DNA from 3 places in the Exiguobacterium sp. s130 genome. Region 2 is predicted to be linked to each of the others. Evidence: a T-box and tRNA genes for the amino acid it is inferred to sense, from the RefSeq annotation. Region 2 holds a T-box; the other regions hold tRNA genes.
What was found. The T-box of region 2 lies ahead of argS (arginine--tRNA ligase). A T-box ahead of a tRNA ligase gene usually reads a tRNA of that ligase, here a tRNA-Arg.

Region 1 (7,115 bases), on a different contig from region 2:
TTTACCTTGAAGTTCTGGAAGAACGAGACCGATTGCTTTTGCAGCCCCAGTTGAGTTTGGAACGATGTTTGCTGCTGCCGCACGTGCACGACGGAAGTCACCTTTAGGGTGTGGAGCGTCGAGTGTGTTTTGGTCACCAGTGTAAGCGTGGATCGTAGTCATGAGACCTTCAACGATTCCGAACTGATCTTGGAGAACTTTAGCCATTGGCGCGAGACAGTTTGTAGTACAAGAAGCACCAGAGATAACTGTTTCAGTTCCGTCAAGGATTTCGTGGTTCGTGTTGAAGACGACTGTTTTCATGTCGCCAGTTGCAGGTGCAGAGATAACGACTTTTTTAGCGCCAGCTTTCAAGTGAAGCTCAGCTTTTTCTTTGTCTGTGAAGAAACCAGTACATTCGAGAACGATGTCAACACCGAGCTCGCCCCATGGGAGTTCTTCTGGGTTGCGGTTAGCAAGTGTTTTGATTTCTTTACCGTTGACGAGGAAGTAACCGTCGTGTACTTCAACTTCGCCGTCGAAACGACCTTGAGTCGTATCATATTTGAGAAGGTGTGCAAGCATTTTAGTGTCTGTAAGGTCGTTGATCGCGACTACTTCGATTCCATCAAATTGAAGAATTTGACGAAGTGCCAAACGTCCGATACGTCCAAATCCGTTAATACCAACTTTTACTGCCATGATAATTTTCCTCCTTTTAATGTAAAGCGAGTTATCTATTATTCAAAAGGGGGTTACCCTTTCAAAATCGAAGCTGCTGCGCCTTCATCCGTGATCAGGATGATGTCCGGCGACTGTTTGACATAGGCGTTGATCGCTTCTGCCTTCGAATGACCACCTGCGACGACGATGACGTGTTCGACTTGCTTCAAGTCAGCCAGTTGGAGACCAACCGTCTTGACCCGGTGCACGATGTTCCCGTCTCGGTCGAAGTAATATCCGAATGCTTCCGCTACTGCCTGTTCATGTTCCAGTCGGGTCAGGAGATCCTCAGACGCGCGACGACGTTTTGCCATCGTTTTCGCCTCACCAATTCCATGTACCACGATTGAAGCACCTTTAATCATTTGAAGCACATTTTTTATGCTCGGCTCTTCAATCATCTTGACGAACGTCTCTGTACTGACCATGTCGGGGATGTGAAGCAGATGATAATCACTTTGAGCGCGTGACGCCATCCGTGAGCATACTGTGTTCGCTTGTAATTCGAGCGTTTCTCCCAGTCCTCCGCGTGCCGGAACGAATGTCATCGGACGGTGTTCCTTGTCTGGCGACATCATCGCCGCGACGGAAGCCATCGTCGTACCGCCTGTGACAGCGATCGTATTGTGATGGTCTGAAGAAAGCTCTCGTTTGAGTCGTGCGACGGTCGCCCGCCCCATGTCTCGTTGTACCCAGAAGGTTTCATCGGAATCACCCGGTACGATGACGACGTCCCGTACTCCGAGTCTCTCTTTTAAGGCTTTCGCCATGTCTGAGATCCCTGCGAGTTCTCCCATGATGCTGTGCATGCTGCGAAGAACGTTTCGTCCTTCATCTGTCAAGGACATCCCTTGCGTCGCGACCTCTAAGAGGTCTTGCTGCTTCAAGAAGTCAACTTCCCGCCGTAAGACGCGTTCCGTCAAGCCAAGGCTTGTCGCAAGCGTACGTCGTCCAATCGGTTGCATCAGTCGAACATAATGAAGGATGTCGTAGCGTGTCTGCATTTCTTCGATCAGATCAGGCACGATTCGTTTTTGGATCTGGACTAACTGCCGAATCATGTATTTCCCTCTCCTCTCAAGTAGCTGGACGCTTTTTGTCCCGCATGTCATAACGTGTCCCACTTGGTACACCGTTATCATAACAGTCCATTTCTCGCCTTGCAAGTCTCGTTTCTCAAGTTTTTTGAAGTAAGCGGTTTCTTATCGTTTCCGTATCAAATTTGCCATAACTCCAGATTTCCTCGTCATGCATGACGACCGGAATTTCATATAAGAACCGTAGACTGAGCGCTTCATCCTGATCGATGTTGACTTCCTCGAATGTCCATTCCGGAAACTCATCGAGTACGAAGTCGAGTAAGATGGCGGCTTCTTCACATAGCGTACATCCCGGACGTGAATAGAGTGTTAAGTGTCTGTGTCGTTTTAATCCCATTCTGATTGCGCCTTCCTTTGCTGCATCGTTTTTTTCGTTAAACCAAGTGCTGCCCGATATTTCGCAACCGTCCGTCGCGCGACTGTCAGACCGTCTGCTTGCAGACGATCCGTCAATTGCTGATCACTTAACGGACGATCGCTATGTTGAATGTATTCGGCGATCCGCCGTTTAATTAAAAAACTCGAATCTCCGGTTGTTGTCCGTGAGACGAACAAGTCTTCTAAAGCAACGAGACCATGAACCGTCTCGACATACTTCGCAGCAATCGCTCGACCAATCGTTGACGGATGATGCCCCGTCGCCTCAGCGACTTGTTTTTTCGTCAGTGGCTCAAGATGCAGTTCTCCCTTGAACCAGCGTTCTTGTCGCTCAAGCAAGACCGAGAGGATGGCATGCATCGTAACGCGACGTCGTTCGTACGCGCGCAAAAAAGGTGTTGCCTCTTTTAATCCGAGCCACTTCTGATCCATGTCGAGTGTCATCCAGTCAATCTGAAGTTTTCCATCTAGCAGGTGAATCCGTGCTTCTGCCATGACCGGTCGTTCTTCTTTAGGAAGATCCGGTGTCCGGCTCAGGCGCGTCAATCGTTTTCGCAACCGTGCTCGATCCTGTTCACTGAACTGCGCGAACACTTGACTCGCCGGTTCATGTCGTAACCGATCCGTCAGTCCGATCAATTCTGCGTCGTCTAGCTCGATCGCCTGTAACCATTGGCACTCGCGCTCCGAGCGGGCAGCAATGCCGACTGGTTCACATTGTTGTAAGAGTGTCCGTGCTTCTGTAATCGTTGCGACATCGGTCGAGAAGGATGCAGCGAGCTCCTCGTCCGATGTCCGCAATAAACCGTCCGCTTCTAAATACACGATGAGTTGTTCCGCCATATATCCTATTTCCTGTCTGACTGATTCTAAACGTATTTGTGCAAGAAGCTCGTCTTCATAGGATGACAAATGTCCTGCCATCTGCTCGACCTCTAGCGAAACCTGATTCGGGTAATGACGATGTAACCGTCGTTTCAACCGTCGCCATTCCTCCTCGAGTTCTGCCGCCGGTTGCTCAAGTACATGTAACTGATACTGTTGTGACGCCGATAACGTCAGCTGTTGCGTTTGTTCCTGGCGTTGATCCATCGATTTCCCTCCCTCACTTCTTATTATAGAAGAAACGTTTTGAAAAACGTGCTCTGAACCCCTTTTGAGTCGCTAGAGAAAAGAAAAGTCATCCTTCCCTATTGCTTTTCTGAAAAAATGTCGCTATACTATTAATTGTTCAGTACATCAGATGCACCCGTAGCTCAGGGGATAGAGCACTGGTTTCCGGTACCAGGTGTCGGGAGTTCGAATCTCTCCGGGTGTACCATTTATTCAACTACAAGGCAATGCCAGCAATGGCGTTGCCTTTTTTCTATATTGATATGTTTCATTTGCCCTTGTAATGGAAAAATACCTAAAAGTCGCATCGTATCTTTTGACCAATATTGACCAAAGGATTATGATAAGGATAAGTCGAATAGGAAGCTACATACCAACTATAAGGAGGCAAAGACTATGTTAATTCCAACAGTCATCGAACAAACAAACCGCGGGGAACGTGCTTACGATATCTACTCACGTTTGCTAAAAGACCGCATCATTCTTCTCGGGAGCGCGATTGACGACAACGTCGCCAACTCAGTCGTTGCCCAGCTTCTGTTCTTAGCAGCAGAAGATCCAGATAAAGAAATCTCGCTTTACATCAACAGCCCAGGTGGTTCGATCACTGCCGGTATGGCGATTTACGATACAATGAACTTCATCAAGCCACAAGTTTCAACGATTTGTATCGGTATGGCAGCATCGATGGGTGCATTCTTGCTACAAGCAGGCGCAAAAGGAAAACGTTTCGCGTTACCAAACGCTGAAATCATGATCCACCAACCACTCGGTGGTACACAAGGTCAAGCATCGGATATCAAAATCCATGCGGAGCGTATCATCAAAATGCGTGAGCACCTCAACAAAATCATGGCTGAAAACACAGGACAACCACTTGAAGTCATCGAACGCGATACAGAGCGTGACAACTTCATGTCAGCACAAGCTGCTGCTGATTACGGTCTTATCGACCGCGTCATGGAACGTGCATAAGTCATCCAGAGTGTCTCCTTCGGGAGGCACTTTTTTTGTATCCATAGAAAAGTGAAGCCTTGTCGGTTATCGTTACATACAAAAAACCTCCCGTTCCTTATAGAACGAGAGGGTGATGATCAGTCGATCAAGTCTGTGATGTCTGAAACGATATCGTGGTTTTCACGAATCAGCGAGTAGATCGCGTTCGCATGTGGCGAAAGCTCTTCTTCTGCTTGTAATTGTTTCAGGAACAAAGATGTTGCGAATGCAACGAGTGTGCTTTTCGGTACACCGATTGCTTTTGCTTTTTTTGTTAACACTTCATCAAACTTCGCATCGACTGTCAGCGAAATACGTTTCTTTTCGTTAGCCATTTCAAAAACTCCTTAATTCGAACATTTAGTTGCATCGACTATATATTATAGTAGACTATGGTTCATCCCGCAAGCGACCCTCTTATAAGGCCCCTGTCATCGACTCGCCATTTCGTACTTTTTCAGCGATTTGATCAATTTTCCGCAACCGGTGATTGATCCCTGATTTTGAGATGGAGCCGCTTTCGACCATCTCCCCGAGCTCTTGTAACGTGACGTCTTGATGGGTCACACGCAAGATCGCGATCTCCTTCAGCTTATCCGGTAAGACATCGAGCCCGACCGTCCGCTCAAGGAACTTGATGTTCTCGACTTGGCGTAATGCCGCACCGACCGTTTTGTTGAGGTTCGCCGTCTCACAGTTGACGAGACGGTTGACCGAGTTACGCATATCTTTTAAGATCCGGACATCCTCGAACCGCAGCATCGATTGTGTCGCATCAACGAGCTTAAGGAAATCGGAAATCTTCTCGCTCTCTTTAATGTAGAGGATATGTCCCTTTTTCCGTTCGATCGCCTTCGCGTTCAAATCAAAGACGTTCGATAGACCGCGGAGCGCCGCATTGTGTTCTTCATATAAGCTAAAGATCTCCAAGTGATACGACGATGTCGCCGGATTGTTGAGCGAACCTCCGGCGAGGAACGCCCCTCGTAAATATGCGCGTGCTTTTCGTTCATCGTTTAGAATCGTGTCACTGATGGAGCGAATCATCGTGAACCCTTCCCCTAAAATCCCGAGGTCTTGCAAAATCTTATCCGCCTGTTGTTTGACGCGGACGATGTAGACATTATTCTTTTTCAGACGCATTTTCTTCCGCACGAGCAGATCGAGATGAACCCCGTATGCTTTTTTCAAAAGCGAGTAGATCCGACGGGCAATCGAGGCATTCTCGGTCGAGATATCGAGTGTCAGACCACGTCCGAGACCGAACGAGATCGCACCATTCATCCGGGCAAGCGCCGCGAGTTCCGCCTTCATCTCGTGATCGGTGATCGGAATCTGCGTTAATTCTTTTTTGACTTCTGAGGCAAAGCTCATGTCAGCTCCTCCTTTCCTTCGAGTTGACGCATCCGTCGAATCGACAACACTTTTCGCATGACGAGGCTTGCGACGGCATCTGAGTCATGACGGATGAAGTGATGATTGTAATCGACGATGTCGTCCGCAAGCACTTCAACGCCAGCGAGCTCGAATTGTTTTTCATTATAGGTGACGATGTCAGCGTGATCCTTCTGGTATTTCTTCAGGTAACTCGCATCGATCGATTCGTTGTTGACGATGATCGTATCAACGACGCCTTGTCCGAGGAAGCGTTCGAGTGCCGCTAAATGTTCATTCGCCGTGAACGCCGTCGTCTCACCGGGCTGCGTCATGACGTTACAAATATAGACGACCGGAGCCAGCGATTGTTGGATCGCTTCCCGGATTTCATCGATCAGGACGTTCGGGATGATACTCGTATAGAGACTACCCGGACCAAGGACGATGACGTCGGCATCAAGAATCGCCTGAATCGCTTCCGGTACCGGACGGACGTCTTGTTCTTCAAGGAAGATCCGTTCGATCTTCTTGCCGACCTTCGGAATCAACGACTCACCTTTGACGATCGTTCCGTCCTCGAACTCGGCACATAACGTGATCGTCCGTTCCGTCGCCGGATAGACTTTTCCTTCCGCGTTCAACAGTTGTCCCATGACGCCGATTGCTTCGACGAACGAACCATTACAGAGCTGGGTTGCTGCCGTCAGCATCAGGTTTCCGAGCGAATGCCCGTGTAATCCTTCCCCGGTCTCGAACCGGTACTGCATGATTCGGTCCATCAACGTCTCCGACTTCGATAAGGAGACGATGACGTTGCGGATATCGCCCGGCGGTAACATGTTGAATTCCGTCCGCAGACGACCAGAACTGCCCCCGTCATCGGCGACCGTGACGATGGCTGTGATATCAAGCGGATAATGTTTCAGTCCACGAAGAAGCGTCGAGAGTCCTGTCCCGCCACCGATGGCGACGACTTTGCGTTCCCATTTCATCACTTCTCCTCCTTCGCATGCACATAATCCCGGTGATTCGTCTCGATGTGATACTGCGTCGCGAATTCTTTACTGATCGCTTCCGCGAACGTGATCGATCGGTGTTTCCCGCCTGTACAACCGAGGGCGATGACGAGTTGCGACTTCCCTTCCCGCTCGTATTGCGGAATCAGGAACTCGAGCAAGTCGACGAGTTTTTTATAGAACAGCTTCGCTTCCGGCCACTGCATGACATATGACGCGACTTCCTCGTCGAGTCCCGTCTTTGGACGCAGCTCTGGAATGTAGAACGGATTCGGTAAGAAGCGCAGGTCAAAGACAAGATCCGCATCAAGCGGTAAACCGTGTTTGAAACCGAACGACATGACGTTGACCGTGAACGGAATCCGAGTGCCTTCCGTGAACTCCTTCAAGAGACGTTCTTTCAGTGCAAGCGGCTTGATGTCACTCGTATCAA
Region 2 (7,115 bases):
AACGCGGTCCAAATCGCACTGAAGGAAATCACGAACCGCTTCGACTTCAAAGGTTCAAAAAGCGACATGAAGCTCGAAAAAGAGGATTTGATTCTAATCTCAGATGACGATTTCAAACTCGATCAAGTCAAAGACGTCTTAACATCAAAATTGATCAAGCGAGAAGTCCCAACCAAAAACCTGCAGTATGAAAAAGTCGAGCAGGCTGCCGGGAATACAGTCCGACAACGTGTCATCCTGAAAAGTGGAATCGACCGTGACGACGCGAAAAAGATCAACAATGCCGTCAAGGAATCGAAATTAAAAGTGAAGACACAGATCCAAGATGATCAAATTCGTGTCACAGGTAAATCGCGTGATGACTTACAACAAGTCATGCAGATCGTTCGTGAGCTTCCATTATCGGTCGACGTTCAATTCATTAACTTCCGTTAATCGATTGATCTGAACGCTCATATTCAAAAGATAGGCATAGCGCATTTTCGGGTATCTCCTTAACAAAGGAGTGGTCGATCATGCGTTATGCCCTTTTTGCGGATCTTCACAGCTCAGTAGCCGACACAACGGCTGTCCTAGCTGACATACGACAGCTCGCTCCCGATGCGCATTTGTTCTGTCTTGGTGACGTTCATGAATGTCATGTCGGTAAAAAGCGAGCGAAGCGCTATTCCTTCGAATCGCTCTCCCTCGTCGTGACGCTTGATGATGATTTTTTAAACCTAATTGATTTTAAGATGTTACTTGGCAATCAAGAAGAGCGCATCCTGTCGCTCGTTCCACCGCAACTATCTCCTGTCATCGATGCGTTACGCGATTGCCCTCGAAAACAACGCATCGAGGGTGCATTATTGATTCATGGAGATCAATTGAATTGGTCCCGTGATTTTTTGCCCGATCTGTCACAGCAACGTGAACCAGTACTCTTTTTTGGTCATAGTCATATCAGAGGTTTGTTTCGAAATGGCATTGCTATGTCGAGCCCATTGTATCAATCTTTATCCATTAATAATGGAGGACGATATGCCATCAATCTAGGTCCTGTCGTGTTCGAACGAGAATGGTGTCTTTACGATTCAGAGCAACAATCGATCGTGTTCCATCGGGCAAACTAAGAAGATACGACAAAAGCCGTCGGGCACGGGGCTCGACGGCTTTTGTTTGTGCATCCTATTGATCAGAGATAACGGACAAGCGATGCCTTGACAACATCCACTTGTGTGAAGTTCGTCTCTTCCGCGAATGCTTCGATGACTTGACGGACATCCCCTTGACGACGAACGAAGCTCGTCGGAACTGGTGTTGTACCGACAAGTTGCTCATGCAAACTCGTCAATCGATGATCATCGATGATCGTCGTCATCAAATCAAGGAACAGAAGAACATGCAGACGGTTCAAATAATCCCATGGCTTGTCTTCCGAACGGAATTCATTACGAGCGAGCCATTTTTTCAATCCGATCGCATCGATTTGACTCAACGTCTCTGTCGTGCGCGCCGACTTCCAAAGCGTCAACAGTTCGCCGAGTTTTTTTCGTGTCTGTTTTTTACGCATGAAGAATTCAAAATTGTCTTTCGTGCGCAACGCGTCTCCTTCGATCGGAGCAATCAAATCAGCTTCCGGCGCCGTCACGAAATCGTGAACGAAATCGACAGACTCTCCCGGTAACCAAGCAGCGAGTTTCCCGTGAAAATCAGCCATGAAGGCGACGGTTTCTGCCAAAGGCTCCTGCTTCATCCGTGAAGCAGCTTGCTGTAATCGGTCTTTCGTCTCAGTCTTCATAATCTACCTCTTCTTATTCGTGGATTGGTCTTACATTTCTTCCGGAGCGCCGACACCAAGTAAACGAAGACCTTCTGTCAAGACGATCGTGACGGACTTGACGAGTGCAAGACGCGATTGTTTTGCCGCGTCATCTTCGAGAACACGGACGTGTCCGTAGTATTTATTAAAGCTTTGTGCAAGATCTAAGACGTAACGGCTGATGATTGACGGCTCGCGACGTGTGAACGCGCGATCGATGACCGTCGAGAATTGGTTCAGCATCGATACGACACCCCATGCATGATCATCGGCACTGCCAGCGAATGGTGTGCCATCATAGCTACCTTTACGGAGCAATGAGTGCGCACGAGCATTCGTATACTGGACATACGGTCCTGTTTCACCTTCGAATTTCAACATCTGCTCAAGATCGAACTCGATATTGTTCATCCGTTCATTTTTCAAATCATGGAAGATGACGGCGCCAACACCTACTTGACGAGCTGTTGCTTCGGCATTCGCTAAGTTCGGATTTTTTTCCGCGATGTTTTGCTTCGCGACGTCGATTGCTTCTTGTAGTACTTCTTCAAGCAAGACGATCCGACCTTTACGCGTAGACATTTTCTTTCCGTCTTTCATAATCAAACCGAACGGTACATGGTGCATTCCGTCGACATTCTCAAATCCAAGTTTCTTCAGGACTGCGAACAATTGCTTAAAGTGAAGCGCTTGTTCGCCGCCAACGACGTAGAATGCTTGCTCAAAACGGTACGTTTCGAGACGATAGACAGCAGCTGCTAAGTCACGTGTCGCATAAAGCGTTGCGCCATCCTTCTTTTTAATCAAAGCAGGCGGCATACCTTCTGCTTCGAGGTCGACGACCATTGCCCCTTCTGATTCGACGAGTAAATCTTTTTCTTCAAGCAAATCGATGACGTGTTGCATCTTATCGTTGTAGAAAGCTTCTCCGTTCAAGCTATCGAATTTAACTCCGAGCATCTCATAAACACGATTGAACTCAACAAGTGAGACTTCACGGAACCACGTCCAAAGCGTTGTTGCCTGCTCATCACCTTGTTCGAGTTTTTTGAACCAGAGACGTCCTTCGTCTTCAAGTGCCGGATTTGTTTCCGCTTCTTCGTGGAACCGGACATATAATTTCAACAATTCCTTGATTGGTTCTGCACGGACCGCTTCTTCCTCACCCCACATCGTGTACGCAACCATCAATTTCCCGAACTGTGTTCCCCAGTCCCCTAAATGGTTGACACCGACGACATCATAGCCTTTTTTACGTGAGATTTGGTTGAGCGCGTTTCCGATTACCGTTGAACGTAAGTGACCCATCGAGAATGGTTTCGCGATGTTTGGTGATGAAAAATCAGTGACAATCGTTTTTCCATTGGCTTCACTTGATCCGAACGTCTCATTTTCCGTCAGAACTTGGTTGACGATTTCTTGCGATACGACTTCCCGGTTCAAGAAGACGTTGATGTAAGGACCTACAGCCTGAACGTTTGAGAACAATGGCGCGTCGATTTTTTCTGCGAGGTCCGAAGCAATCATATTGGGTGCTTTACGGAATGCTTTCGCGAGCATGAAGCATGGGAATGCTAGATCTCCATGATCTTCATGTTTCGGTTGCTCGATTAGTTGTTCGATTTGTTCAATCGATAAGGCACCTTCCATGACTTGATGTAATACTTCTGCGTATTGCGTTTTATAACTCATCTTTATTTCCTCCTGCTTCACTGATTTTTGGCAATAAAAAACGCCCCTTGCGCCACGCGCAAAGAGACGGAATGACCGCGGTACCACTCTTCTTGGTGTCCTTTTGACACCCACCTTGTTCGGGGATAACGGGGTTCCCCCGGCTACGCCTTTTCTTTCAGGAATCGGGTAGCGTCTCAGAAGTGCGCTTCACGACCGGTTCGTCCTCAGGCTTCCACCATTCCCTGATTCGCTAGTTGACGAAAATCAACCGTTACTCTCTTCATCATCGACTGTATTCGATATCTTTCACATTATACGCAATTCTTTCTTTTCTCTCAACCTTATTTTTTTGGTAAATGGCTTATCAAAATTTCCACAATTCGGGTATAGGAATAAAAGATACTTCTCAGGGGGAGGGATGTTTCATGCGCTACTACCAACAGGTAGCCCGGACGAGCTGGATCGTTTTCAGTCTCGTCGCCTTGACATTGTTATTGATTGGCATCGTTCATCCACCTACCTTCCCTCCTTCCATCTCCATCGTCAATACCCTTTATTTGTTTGGGCTCGTTCTCCTGTTTCAGTTCGATAATGTCCGTCGTGGCGGCATTTATTATACGTTTCAAGAAGGAATCATTTTATTTTTATTCCTCAATTACGGTTTGACGTACGCTTTGATTTTAAGCCAAGTCGGTATTCTCGTCTTTCAATTCATGTCTCACCGAAAAGCGATTCGCTGGAAACGTTTCGCCTATCTCTACCCAATCAACGCCTTGTTTGATTTAGTCTACATCTCGCTTCCGGTATTTGCGTATGAAGCGCTCGGTGGACCGATCGGCTCAAGCTTTACGTATACCAAAGCTCTGATTCCCTTCATCGGCTTTTTGATCACAGTCTTCCTTGTTTCTTACTTCCAATGTCTGCTCGTCAATCGCTTTCTTTTCTTGAAATACGATTGGCAACGTCTTGTGAAGCTTCAGTCCCTCGTTTACGGAATCAGCATGTTAAGTGCTCTACTTGGGATCTGGTTCTACGATGAAAGTCCTCTTGTCGCGGCTACAGTCTCCGCCTTGATTCTCTTTTTATTCAAACGTCTGTTGCAAGAACGTGGTGACTTACTTGAAGCAAATGATAATGCTAAACGATTTGATGATGCGAAGGAACACTTATTGATCTCCCGCTTCGAACGCGAGACGATCGACTCGTTACTTCTCGATTTACCGCATCTGCTACCGTTTTCTGAAGGCTGGATTTCGATTCAACAACAGCGGAAACAAGTCATCTATGACATCCGGACGAAGCAACCGATCGATGTGTTACCGCTGTTTCACTCTTTGACAGCCGACGATTTGCATACCCCGATCATCTATGGTCTTCGTTGCGACTGGGGAAACGATATTCAAATCGGATTGCCTGTCGATCGCCATTCAATGCTAGCAATTCCTTCGATTACGAGCGGAGAAGTCGATGTCTCGATCATTCTGTTCCATCAAGTCGCAGACGCCTATGATGCGACGAATGCCGACGAATTATCTCGTCTACTCCGTATCTTTTGTCGCGTCCTAGAACGCTCTCGTGAAACGGTTCAACTCTATACAGAAAGTCGGACTGACGCCTTAACGGAATTACCAAATAGTCGTGCCTTTTACGAACACGGTCGACAAGAATTCGCTGCTGATTGCTATCCGCTTTCCGTGATCCTGTTTGATATCGATCATTTCAAACGCGTCAACGATACGTACGGGCATAAAGTAGGCGATCTCGTCCTTCGTGAACTCGGTCGACGCATCCAGGTGATCCAACTGCAACATGATGATGTCTTCGCTGCTCGTTATGGCGGGGAGGAATTCGTACTTTTGTTGCGAAATCGTAGTCAAGAGGCTGCCATTCAGATTGCCGAGACGGTCCGCCATGCGGTCATGGATCGCCCCTTCCTCGTCGATGGTCACCGACTTTCCTTAACTATAAGCCTCGGAATTGATACAGTGGAAGAAAGATATCAACGGACGTTCGAAGAATCGCTACGTCAAGCCGATCATGCACTCTATGTCGGCGGAAAACACAACGGACGCAATTGTACCGCGCACTATGCAAATCTTTGAAAGGTCGTGACTCTATTGTCGATTACGGAAATTGAAATGACGCTACCGACATCACAAACCCACCGGACGATTCGAATTCATCGTCCGCCACATTTTGATCCTTCTAAAGCTTTACCAGTAATTTATATGCATGACGGACAAAACGTCTTTAGTGGAGAAACCGCCTCGTTCGGAAAAGGCTGGGAGATTCATCTTGCACTACAACAGACACAGATTCCGGCAATGGTCGTCGCGATTGACAGTCCAGAAGATGGAATGGATCGGTACGATGACTATGCTCCTTGGAGTGACGAAGCCTTATTGATGCGGAGCGCCTATCCTTCGCACCGGACGTCAATCGGTGGCAACGGTAAGGTCTATATGGACTGGATCATCCGCGAGTTAAAACCATACATTGATGCCAACTATGCGACACGCCCTGATGATACGACAATGATCGGCAGTTCGATGGGTGGCGTCATCTCGCTATATGGATTATTCGCGTATCCGGAAGTCATCACGCGCGTCGCTGCCTTATCGACTGCTGGATGGGCAAACTTCTCCTCACTCCTTGAATTCATCGAGCGCAGTCCGTCTCTGTCTGCAACGCATCGCTGTTATATGGACGTCGGCACAAAAGAAGTGAGTGGTCCGATGACCGAGACGGATTATTTACACACGAATGATGTCTTAGCGCGAGCGGTCGAACAGAAACTCGCTCAAAGTCGCTATACGATCATTCCGGAAGCAATCCATCATGAAACGGCCTGGGCCAAACGTTTGCCAGATATTTTACGTTACTTGTTCCCATCCTCTTGAATACACAAAAAAGCCGGACGGTTTCTATTAAAGAAATCATCCGGCTTTTTACGCGTGCCTTATACTAATTCTTCTTGTTGCTCTTTTTCATAACGGTTGCGCGGATGCTCCCGGCATTCATCGGAACACGAACGCATGACTTTTGGTTCGCATTCTTCACAGCAGAAGTGCTGTCGATTGCATTCCGGGTTTGCGCAATTAACGTAGCGCGTCTCCGGTTTTCCACAGTAGTAACATTCTGAGACGACAGAAGGATTGACGGCATTGACAGGAACTTGTACACGCTCATCAAAGACGTATAGTTCGCCTTCCCAGTCTTCTCCTTGTGTCTGTTCATCTTTTCCGTACATGACGACTCCGCCTTTAAGGTGGAAGATATCATCACTCTGTTGCCGTTTACGGAAGTACGCCGTGAATTTTTCACAACGAACACCACCCGTACAGTATGTGAGAACCTTTTTTCCTTCAAACAAATGCTCGTTCTCGTCAAGCCACTCCGGGAATTCCCGTGAAGCATTGACATCCACTTTTACAGCATTCTTGAAGTGTCCGAGGTCGTATTCGTAGTTGTTGCGTACATCGAGAATGACGACGTCATCTTGTTTCATCATTTCTTTCCACTCTGCTGGTTCAAGATACGCAGCGTGTTCTTCTGGTACGTTGAATTCGTCCTCAAAACGCCATGTGACGAGTTCTTTTTTGTAACGGACGAACGTCTTTTTGAAGGCATGCTCCTCGAC
Region 3 (7,115 bases), on a different contig from region 2:
CACTTCTTTCTGCGGTATATGGTGGAATGGTCGCCGGACCGTCAGCAATCGCCTATATGAATGAACTTGAGACATCGGTTCATGAGATGAGCGAAGACGTCGTCGAAGCGCATAAGATCGAAGAAATCAATCGTTTTAACGATATCTTATCGATGGAAGGTACAGAAAACGCGTATCAGATCCACCGTGAACTTGGAGAAATCATGACGGATAATGTCACGGTCGTCCGTTATAACGATAAGCTCGAAGAGACACTCACGAAAATCAAGGAACTTCGTGATCGGTTCACGCGCATTTCGGCAACGGACACAGCGCGTTGGAGTAACCAAGGAGCGTCGTTCATCCGTCAGCTCGATCACATGCTCGACTTAGCCGAAGCAATTACGCTCGGTGCCTTAAAACGTGACGAGAGTCGCGGGGCGCACTACAAACCGGACTTCCCGGAACGTAATGATGAACAGTTCTTGAAGACAACGATGGCTCGTTATACGAATGGTCATCCAGAAATCTTCTATGAAGATGTCGACACGTCGTTGATTCCACCGCGGAAACGCGACTACAGTAAGAAGTCGAAGAAAGAGGTGAAAGCATAATGGCGACACCACTCGAATCACCTACTACGCAAAAATCGGTTCAATTCATCGTTCAACGTCAAGATGGACCTGATGGTAAACCGTATGATGAAGCGTTTGAAATTCCGTACCGTCCGAACATGAACGTCATCTCTGCTTTAATGGAGATTCGTCGTAATCCTGTGAATGCAGCCGGTGAAAAAACGACACCGATCAACTGGGATATGGGTTGTCTAGAAGAAGTATGTGGCGCTTGTTCCATGGTCATCAACGGTACACCACGTCAATCGTGTACGGCACTCGTCGATAAACTCGAACAACCGATCCGCCTTCAACCGATGCAGACATTCCCAATCGTTCGTGACCTTCAAGTCGACCGTCAGCGCATGTTTGATGCGTTGAAAAAAGTTAAAGCATGGGTCCCGATCGATGGAACGTACGACTTAGGTCCAGGACCACGGATGCCAGAGAACAAACGTCAATGGGCGTATGAGTTATCGAAATGTATGACATGTGGCGTGTGTCTCGAAGCATGTCCGAACGTCAACGATCGTTCGACGTTCATCGGACCAGCATCGATCTCGCAAGTTCGTCTATTCAACTCGCATCCAACAGGTGCCTTCCATAAGGAAGAACGTCTTGAAGCGTTGATGGAAGATGGCGGGATCATGCAGTGCGGTAATGCTCAAAACTGTGTCGAGGTTTGTCCGAAAGGCATTCCGCTGACGACTTCGATCGCAGCGATGAACCGTCAGACGACACTTCACTCATTCAAGAAGTTCTTCGGTAGTGACGAAGGACGGACAGGTGAAGCAGTTAGTTCATAAGTTATTAAAGAAGGAGCCTGCTCCTTCTTTTTTCATTCAGACAGGAGGAACCGATTGTGCGCGTACCAGCTTATATTTCAGAACTCGAATCATGGCTTGAACAAATGAAACATGGAACACGACTCGACGTCGCTGTTCGTTTTGCAGAGACGGATGCCTATGGTCATATGAATAACAGGGTACCGTTCATCTATTTCGAGGACGTTCGGACATTGATGTTAGAGGAGACCGGATACTCGCTTACAGAAGACGGGATCATCGTCGTTGCGGATGCCCAGTGTAATTACATTCGCCAAGTGTATCCACGGACACGTCTCGCCGTCTATGCGTACCCAGTACATGTCGGAAGTGCATCGTGTGACGTCCATTATGCGGCATTTGATGAACAGGGTGAACTGATGTTCACAGGACGGACATCGATGGTACAAATCAATCGTGCCGGGAAAGCATTCCCATGGAGTGAGGCATATAAAAATTCCTTGCAGAATCGATTCGAATCCGTTATCATTTGATAATGAGTTCACATATTCGAAAACGACTCACTAGTACGTTATTAGTGAAGGGAGATTTCTTAATCATGGAAAAAACATTCAAAGTCATCGCGGATTCAGGCATTCACGCTCGTCCCGCTACTCAGCTCGTCAACACAGCTTCTAAATTCCAATCAGACATCAACTTGGAATACAACGGAAAGACTGTCAACTTGAAGTCAATCATGGGTGTTCTTTCACTCGGAATCGCGAAAGATTCAGATATCAAAATCGTTGCAAACGGTGACGATGCTTCTGAAGCAATCACGACTCTTTCAGATATGCTGACTAGCGAAGGTCTTGCTCAGTAATCCTGTAATCGTACATTCTCGGACGCCGGTCTTGCACCGTCGTCCTTTTTTGTTACCATAAGATTGATAGAAAGAGGTGGAGAAGAGTGAATCGAGCGATTGGAGTACTGGATTCCGGAGTCGGTGGATTGACGGTCGCACGTGAATTGATGCGACAGTTGCCCCATGAGCGAATCATCTATGTCGGGGATACACTACGTTGTCCGTATGGTCCGCGTCCAGAAGAAGAAATTCGTGAGTTTACGTGGGAGATGATTGATTATCTCGTACAACAAGATGTGAAATTGATCGTGATCGCCTGTAATACAGCTACGGCTGTCGTCTTAAAAGAAGCGCGAGAACGTTTAAATATACCTGTCATCGGTGTCATCGATCCGGGTGCCCGTGCAGCAGTCAAGGTGACACGTACGAAACGAATCGGTGTCATCGGAACGAAGATGACGATTACAAGTAATTCCTACGAGAAGGCATTACGACATGTCGAAGGACAAGTCGTCGTTGAATCGTTAGCGTGCCCGCCATTCGTTCCGCTCGTCGAGTCGATGCAGACGGATGGCGCATACGTCGAACGTGTCGTGGCGAATACGCTACGACCTTTGATGAATTACGATATGGATACACTAATACTCGGGTGCACCCATTATCCGCTTTTAGCAGATGTCATTGGACGGGTCATCGGACCAGGCGTTCAACTCATCTCTTCAGGGGATGAAACCGCACTCGAAGTAGCAGCACTACTTGACTACAACACGATTTCAGCAGATGTGACACAAACACCAGAACATCGTTATTACGCGACAGGCGATATCCGCTCATTCGACCAAATTGCAACGGACTGGCTCGATCAGCCCATTCATGCGGAGCGCATCGTCCTTGGAACGGAGGAAGATTAAATGCGGACAGACCAACGAACGGCGGACGATCTCCGTCCAGTACAGTTATCAGTTGACATCAATAAACACGCGGAAGGTTCGATTTTGATTGAACTGGGTGATACGAAAGTCCTCTGCACGGCGACCGTCGAGGAAAGGGTACCACCATTTCTACGTGGAAAACGCCAAGGCTGGATCAATGCGGAATATTCGATGTTACCGCGGGCAACCGCTCAGCGGACTGCACGAGAAGCCGTTCGCGGCAAACAGACGGGGCGGACGATGGAAATCCAACGTCTCATTAGCCGATCACTTCGGGCGGTCGTCGATTTAGAAAAACTTGGTGAACGGACGATCTGGATCGATTGTGACGTCATTCAAGCTGATGGCGGAACACGAACAGCATCGATCACCGGTGGATTTTTAGCACTCGTTCGAGCTATCGATCAACTGATTCAAGCGGGAAAATTGACCGATACACCAATCAAAGAGGGCATCGCCGCCATCTCAGTTGGAATCGTCGGATCGAATGCCTTACTTGATTTATGCTACGAAGAGGATGCTGCAGCTGAAGTCGACTTCAATCTCGTCATGACGTCATCCGGTAAAATCGTCGAGATGCAAGCAACAGGAGAAGAGTCGACCTTTTCCCGTCAAGAGATGCTCGAAATGCTCGAACTTGGGGAAAAAGGTATTAAGGAACTGATTGAAACCGGTCGCGAGGCACTCGGTGTTTCGTGGTGGTATGTAGGAGAAGAAGTGGGGGAACATAAATGAAAGTCATCGTCGCAACACATAACGTTGGTAAAGTGAAGGAACTCGAAAGCATGCTTGGGCGTCTCGGCTATACAGTCGAGTCGTTACTCGATCATGCGGATGCTAAAGAAACGGATGAGACAGGTGAAACATTCGAGGAGAATGCACTCTTAAAAGCAACAGAAGCAGCAGCCTACTTTGGTCACGCAGTACTTGCTGACGATTCAGGTCTTGAAGTCGATGCTTTAGATGGCGCTCCAGGTGTCTACTCGGCACGCTTCGCGGGTCTTGAAAAGTCGGGTGCAGCGAACAATGCTCTACTACTTGAAAAGTTAGAAGGTGTTCCGGAAGAGGAGCGGACGGCACGCTTCGTTTGTGTACTCGCGCTAGCAAAACCAACAGGCGAAACATTGACGGTACGCGGAACAATGGAAGGGCGAATCGGTTTTGAAGCAACGGGATCGAACGGTTTCGGTTATGACCCATTGTTCGTCACGGCAAGTGGACAAACGGCTGCTGAGTTGACGAAAGAAGAAAAAGCGATGATCAGTCATCGTGGCAATGCATTGCGCAAGCTCGAACAGGACTTAACTACTTTCCTAGGAGTGTGATGAAAATGAGAGCGTTGATCGTTAGTGATAGCCATGGACTAGAACAAGAACTGCTTACGATATTCGAACGGCATCAGGACGTGGATCTAGCATTTCATTGTGGAGACTCTCAATTGACGCGCGACATTGAATCGTTATATCCATATCGTGTTGTACGGGGGAACTGTGATTATGGACACGATTTCCCGGAAGAAGTCACGTCGGAAATGGACGAGCATAAGGTCCTCTGTGTCCACGGGCATCGTCAGGACGTCAAATATAGCCTAGATGTCTTGCAACATCATGCGAACGAAAAGCAAGCTGATATCGTTTTGTATGGTCATTCTCATGTTGCGAAGGCGGAGTATCGGGATGGTGTGTTATTCATCAATCCAGGATCGATTCGGATGCCACGCCATCGTCCAGACAAGACGTATGCGATTCTTGAAGTAGAACAAGACCGCTATTCTGTCGATTTTCTTGACATGAACGGGGATCGCGTCAATGCACTTCACCTCGACGGAACATTTTTGTAATAAAATAAATGCAATCTTTGTAATGTGATTGACACGAAAGAATTGTTCTAGTATAGTTTATTCGTGTTGACACGTCCCAATAGCTCAGCAGGATAGAGCAACGGCCTTCTAAGCCGTCGGTCGGGGGTTCGAATCCCTCTTGGGACGCTATAATTAAAATAGAGACTGCCCTTACGAGGGCGGTCTCTTTTTTTTATTTCAATTTTCGTTTATAATTAAGGTATCATGAACTCGAAAGGGGTGAAAGTGATGTGGAAGAAAGTTGGTACCGTCCTGTTACTCAGTACATTTCTTGCAGGATGTAGTGAGATTTCAAATACAGTTGATGATGCAAAACAACAGGTCAACGATGTGAAAAATAGTGTCGATTATGCGGGAGAACTCCAAGGCATTGCGAAAGATACGGCACAAGTCACGTCAGATCTGTCTTCTTCTTTGAATGAGGCCGCTACGAAAGCACGCGAATCCGCGAATCCGGAGCAAGCGCTCGACCAACAAGTCGAAAAGTTGAAGGAAAACGGAACGATTGATCAATTTAATCAAGAGTTGGATCAAATCGACCAACGATTGGCGGGTCTTGAAAACCCACCGCAAGAGTTGCAAAATTTAAGTGCGAAGCTTGAGCAGTTCGTGAATCAATCAGAAGACATCACACGACTTCTTGAAACAGACGTCTCTCTCGATACATTAAATCGTCTCGGTATCGAACAGGCAGGGAAATTACAAGATGCGATCACAAACTGGACGTCTTTGCTCGATCCGTTTACGAAATAAGTAGTTGAATGAAGGAGTGCAGGAATATGGAGACATCCCGCTGGATGGAACACGAATTAGAAGCGGAACGAGTGCGCATCCTCCGTTTGCCCGCAGCTGAACAAGAACGGCTGGTAAAAGAATTAGAGACTGACCAATTGACAGGAGAAGATGTGTTATACCGACTCTATGTCATTCAACCGCTATTACTGCATGACCGTGAACGATACGAAACTGTAGCAGAACGTTTTCTTGAAGTCGAGGGTGTGGAGCAAGTGCTCGCACTCTTTCTTTATGAACTCGGAGAACGGTATCCAATGAAGCTCGCTCTACGCTCGGCGTCACCGTATCTGCCGTATGGATTTGCGCTTCGGTTAGACGAGATTAAACAGCGGATGACGGTGCGAGAACAAAAGACGACACCGGTTCAAAAAAACAATGTTACTCAGAGTACTGTAACTTCCGGAACGGCGTTGATGCATGTGTTGCAACATGGAAGCTGGGTCGAACAAATGCGCCATTTGGCTGGTGCTGAATTCGAACGGACACCTGCGCTCTTTGACTACATCACACACAAGTATCTTCGTGCTCAGGATACAGAACATCAAAGCCTACTCGTCATCGATCAGTTATTAGGAAGTGTGATTGAGCATCTGTCCTATCCGGCAGACATTTATGTGCCACATTTAGATGTACACTGGACGATCTCGACGCGTCAAGATTTAGAAGAAGTACTGATTGCGCATCAACAGGAACAACAAGCGTTACTCGCATCGATGCATACATTAGAAAAAATGGATCCTTTTCGAGCCTTGCTCGTCTTACGTTCGGACCAGTTGATTCATCTTGAAGAACGAGAAGCAATCGGGTCGGATATGGAGAAATGGCTTCTCGCATGCGAAGAACTAGCCGGTCTGTCGTTTGAAAAAGAAGAGCCGGAACGTGACTTGAGTCCGCTAGCGAAGCGATTATATCAGGGGGTGCATATCCTCTATCCGGAAGTCATCGCATTCGAGCAGATTTACTTCGATTGAGACATCTGGAAACGATTCGTTCAACAGTGGTAATCGTCAGAACGATTGTGCTATAATGTGACTTGTTGTACACACATGTACGCTAATTGACAATTTTGGAGGGACTCAGCATGACTGCAAAATGGGAAAAACAATCAGGTAGCCTCGGCGTCCTCACGTATGAAGCGCCTGCTGAAGCATTTGATAAAGCGGTAGACCAAGCGTTCAAGAAAGTCGTTAAGACTTTGAACACACCAGGTTTCCGTAAAGGAAAAATGCCACGCGCAATGTTCAACAAAATGTACGGTGAAGAAGCACTGTACCAAGATGCACTCGATATCCTTTACAAGGACAC

Region 1: it has a tRNA-Arg gene. The T-box ahead of argS (arginine--tRNA ligase) is inferred to sense a tRNA for this amino acid. The anticodon was not compared.
Region 3: it has a tRNA-Arg gene. The T-box ahead of argS (arginine--tRNA ligase) is inferred to sense a tRNA for this amino acid. The anticodon was not compared.

The regions. Positions count from the first base shown of each region.
Region 1 is NZ_JACSNI010000001.1:386,130-393,244, reverse strand. It holds gene gap (type I glyceraldehyde-3-phosphate dehydrogenase) at 1-681, opposite strand, end outside; gene HZS85_RS01935 (sugar-binding transcriptional regulator) at 735-1,763, opposite strand; gene HZS85_RS01930 (glutaredoxin family protein) at 1,879-2,139, opposite strand; gene HZS85_RS01925 (RNA polymerase factor sigma-54) at 2,130-3,272, opposite strand; tRNA gene HZS85_RS01920 (tRNA-Arg) at 3,426-3,501, shown strand; partial or broken gene clpP (ATP-dependent Clp endopeptidase proteolytic subunit ClpP) at 3,684-4,268, shown strand; gene HZS85_RS01910 (hypothetical protein) at 4,388-4,624, opposite strand; gene whiA (DNA-binding protein WhiA) at 4,707-5,663, opposite strand; gene HZS85_RS01900 (gluconeogenesis factor YvcK family protein) at 5,660-6,658, opposite strand; gene rapZ (RNase adapter RapZ) at 6,658-7,115, opposite strand, start outside.
Region 2 is NZ_JACSNI010000007.1:44,820-51,934, forward strand. It holds gene HZS85_RS14535 (YajQ family cyclic di-GMP-binding protein) at 1-435, shown strand, start outside; gene HZS85_RS14540 (metallophosphoesterase family protein) at 516-1,112, shown strand; gene HZS85_RS14545 (hypothetical protein) at 1,175-1,780, opposite strand; gene argS (arginine--tRNA ligase) at 1,811-3,493, opposite strand; T-box leader at 3,553-3,771, opposite strand; gene HZS85_RS14555 (GGDEF domain-containing protein) at 3,901-5,577, shown strand; gene HZS85_RS14560 (alpha/beta hydrolase) at 5,593-6,375, shown strand; gene trhO (oxygen-dependent tRNA uridine(34) hydroxylase TrhO) at 6,435-7,115, opposite strand, start outside.
Region 3 is NZ_JACSNI010000001.1:628,311-635,425, forward strand. It holds gene sdhA (succinate dehydrogenase flavoprotein subunit) at 1-593, shown strand, start outside; gene sdhB (succinate dehydrogenase iron-sulfur subunit) at 593-1,399, shown strand; gene HZS85_RS03125 (acyl-CoA thioesterase) at 1,456-1,911, shown strand; gene HZS85_RS03130 (phosphocarrier protein HPr) at 1,977-2,240, shown strand; gene racE (glutamate racemase) at 2,327-3,133, shown strand; gene rph (ribonuclease PH) at 3,134-3,889, shown strand; gene HZS85_RS03145 (XTP/dITP diphosphatase) at 3,886-4,479, shown strand; gene HZS85_RS03150 (metallophosphoesterase family protein) at 4,485-4,994, shown strand; tRNA gene HZS85_RS03155 (tRNA-Arg) at 5,068-5,141, shown strand; gene HZS85_RS03160 (hypothetical protein) at 5,244-5,768, shown strand; gene HZS85_RS03165 (hypothetical protein) at 5,795-6,781, shown strand; gene tig (trigger factor) at 6,892-7,115, shown strand, end outside.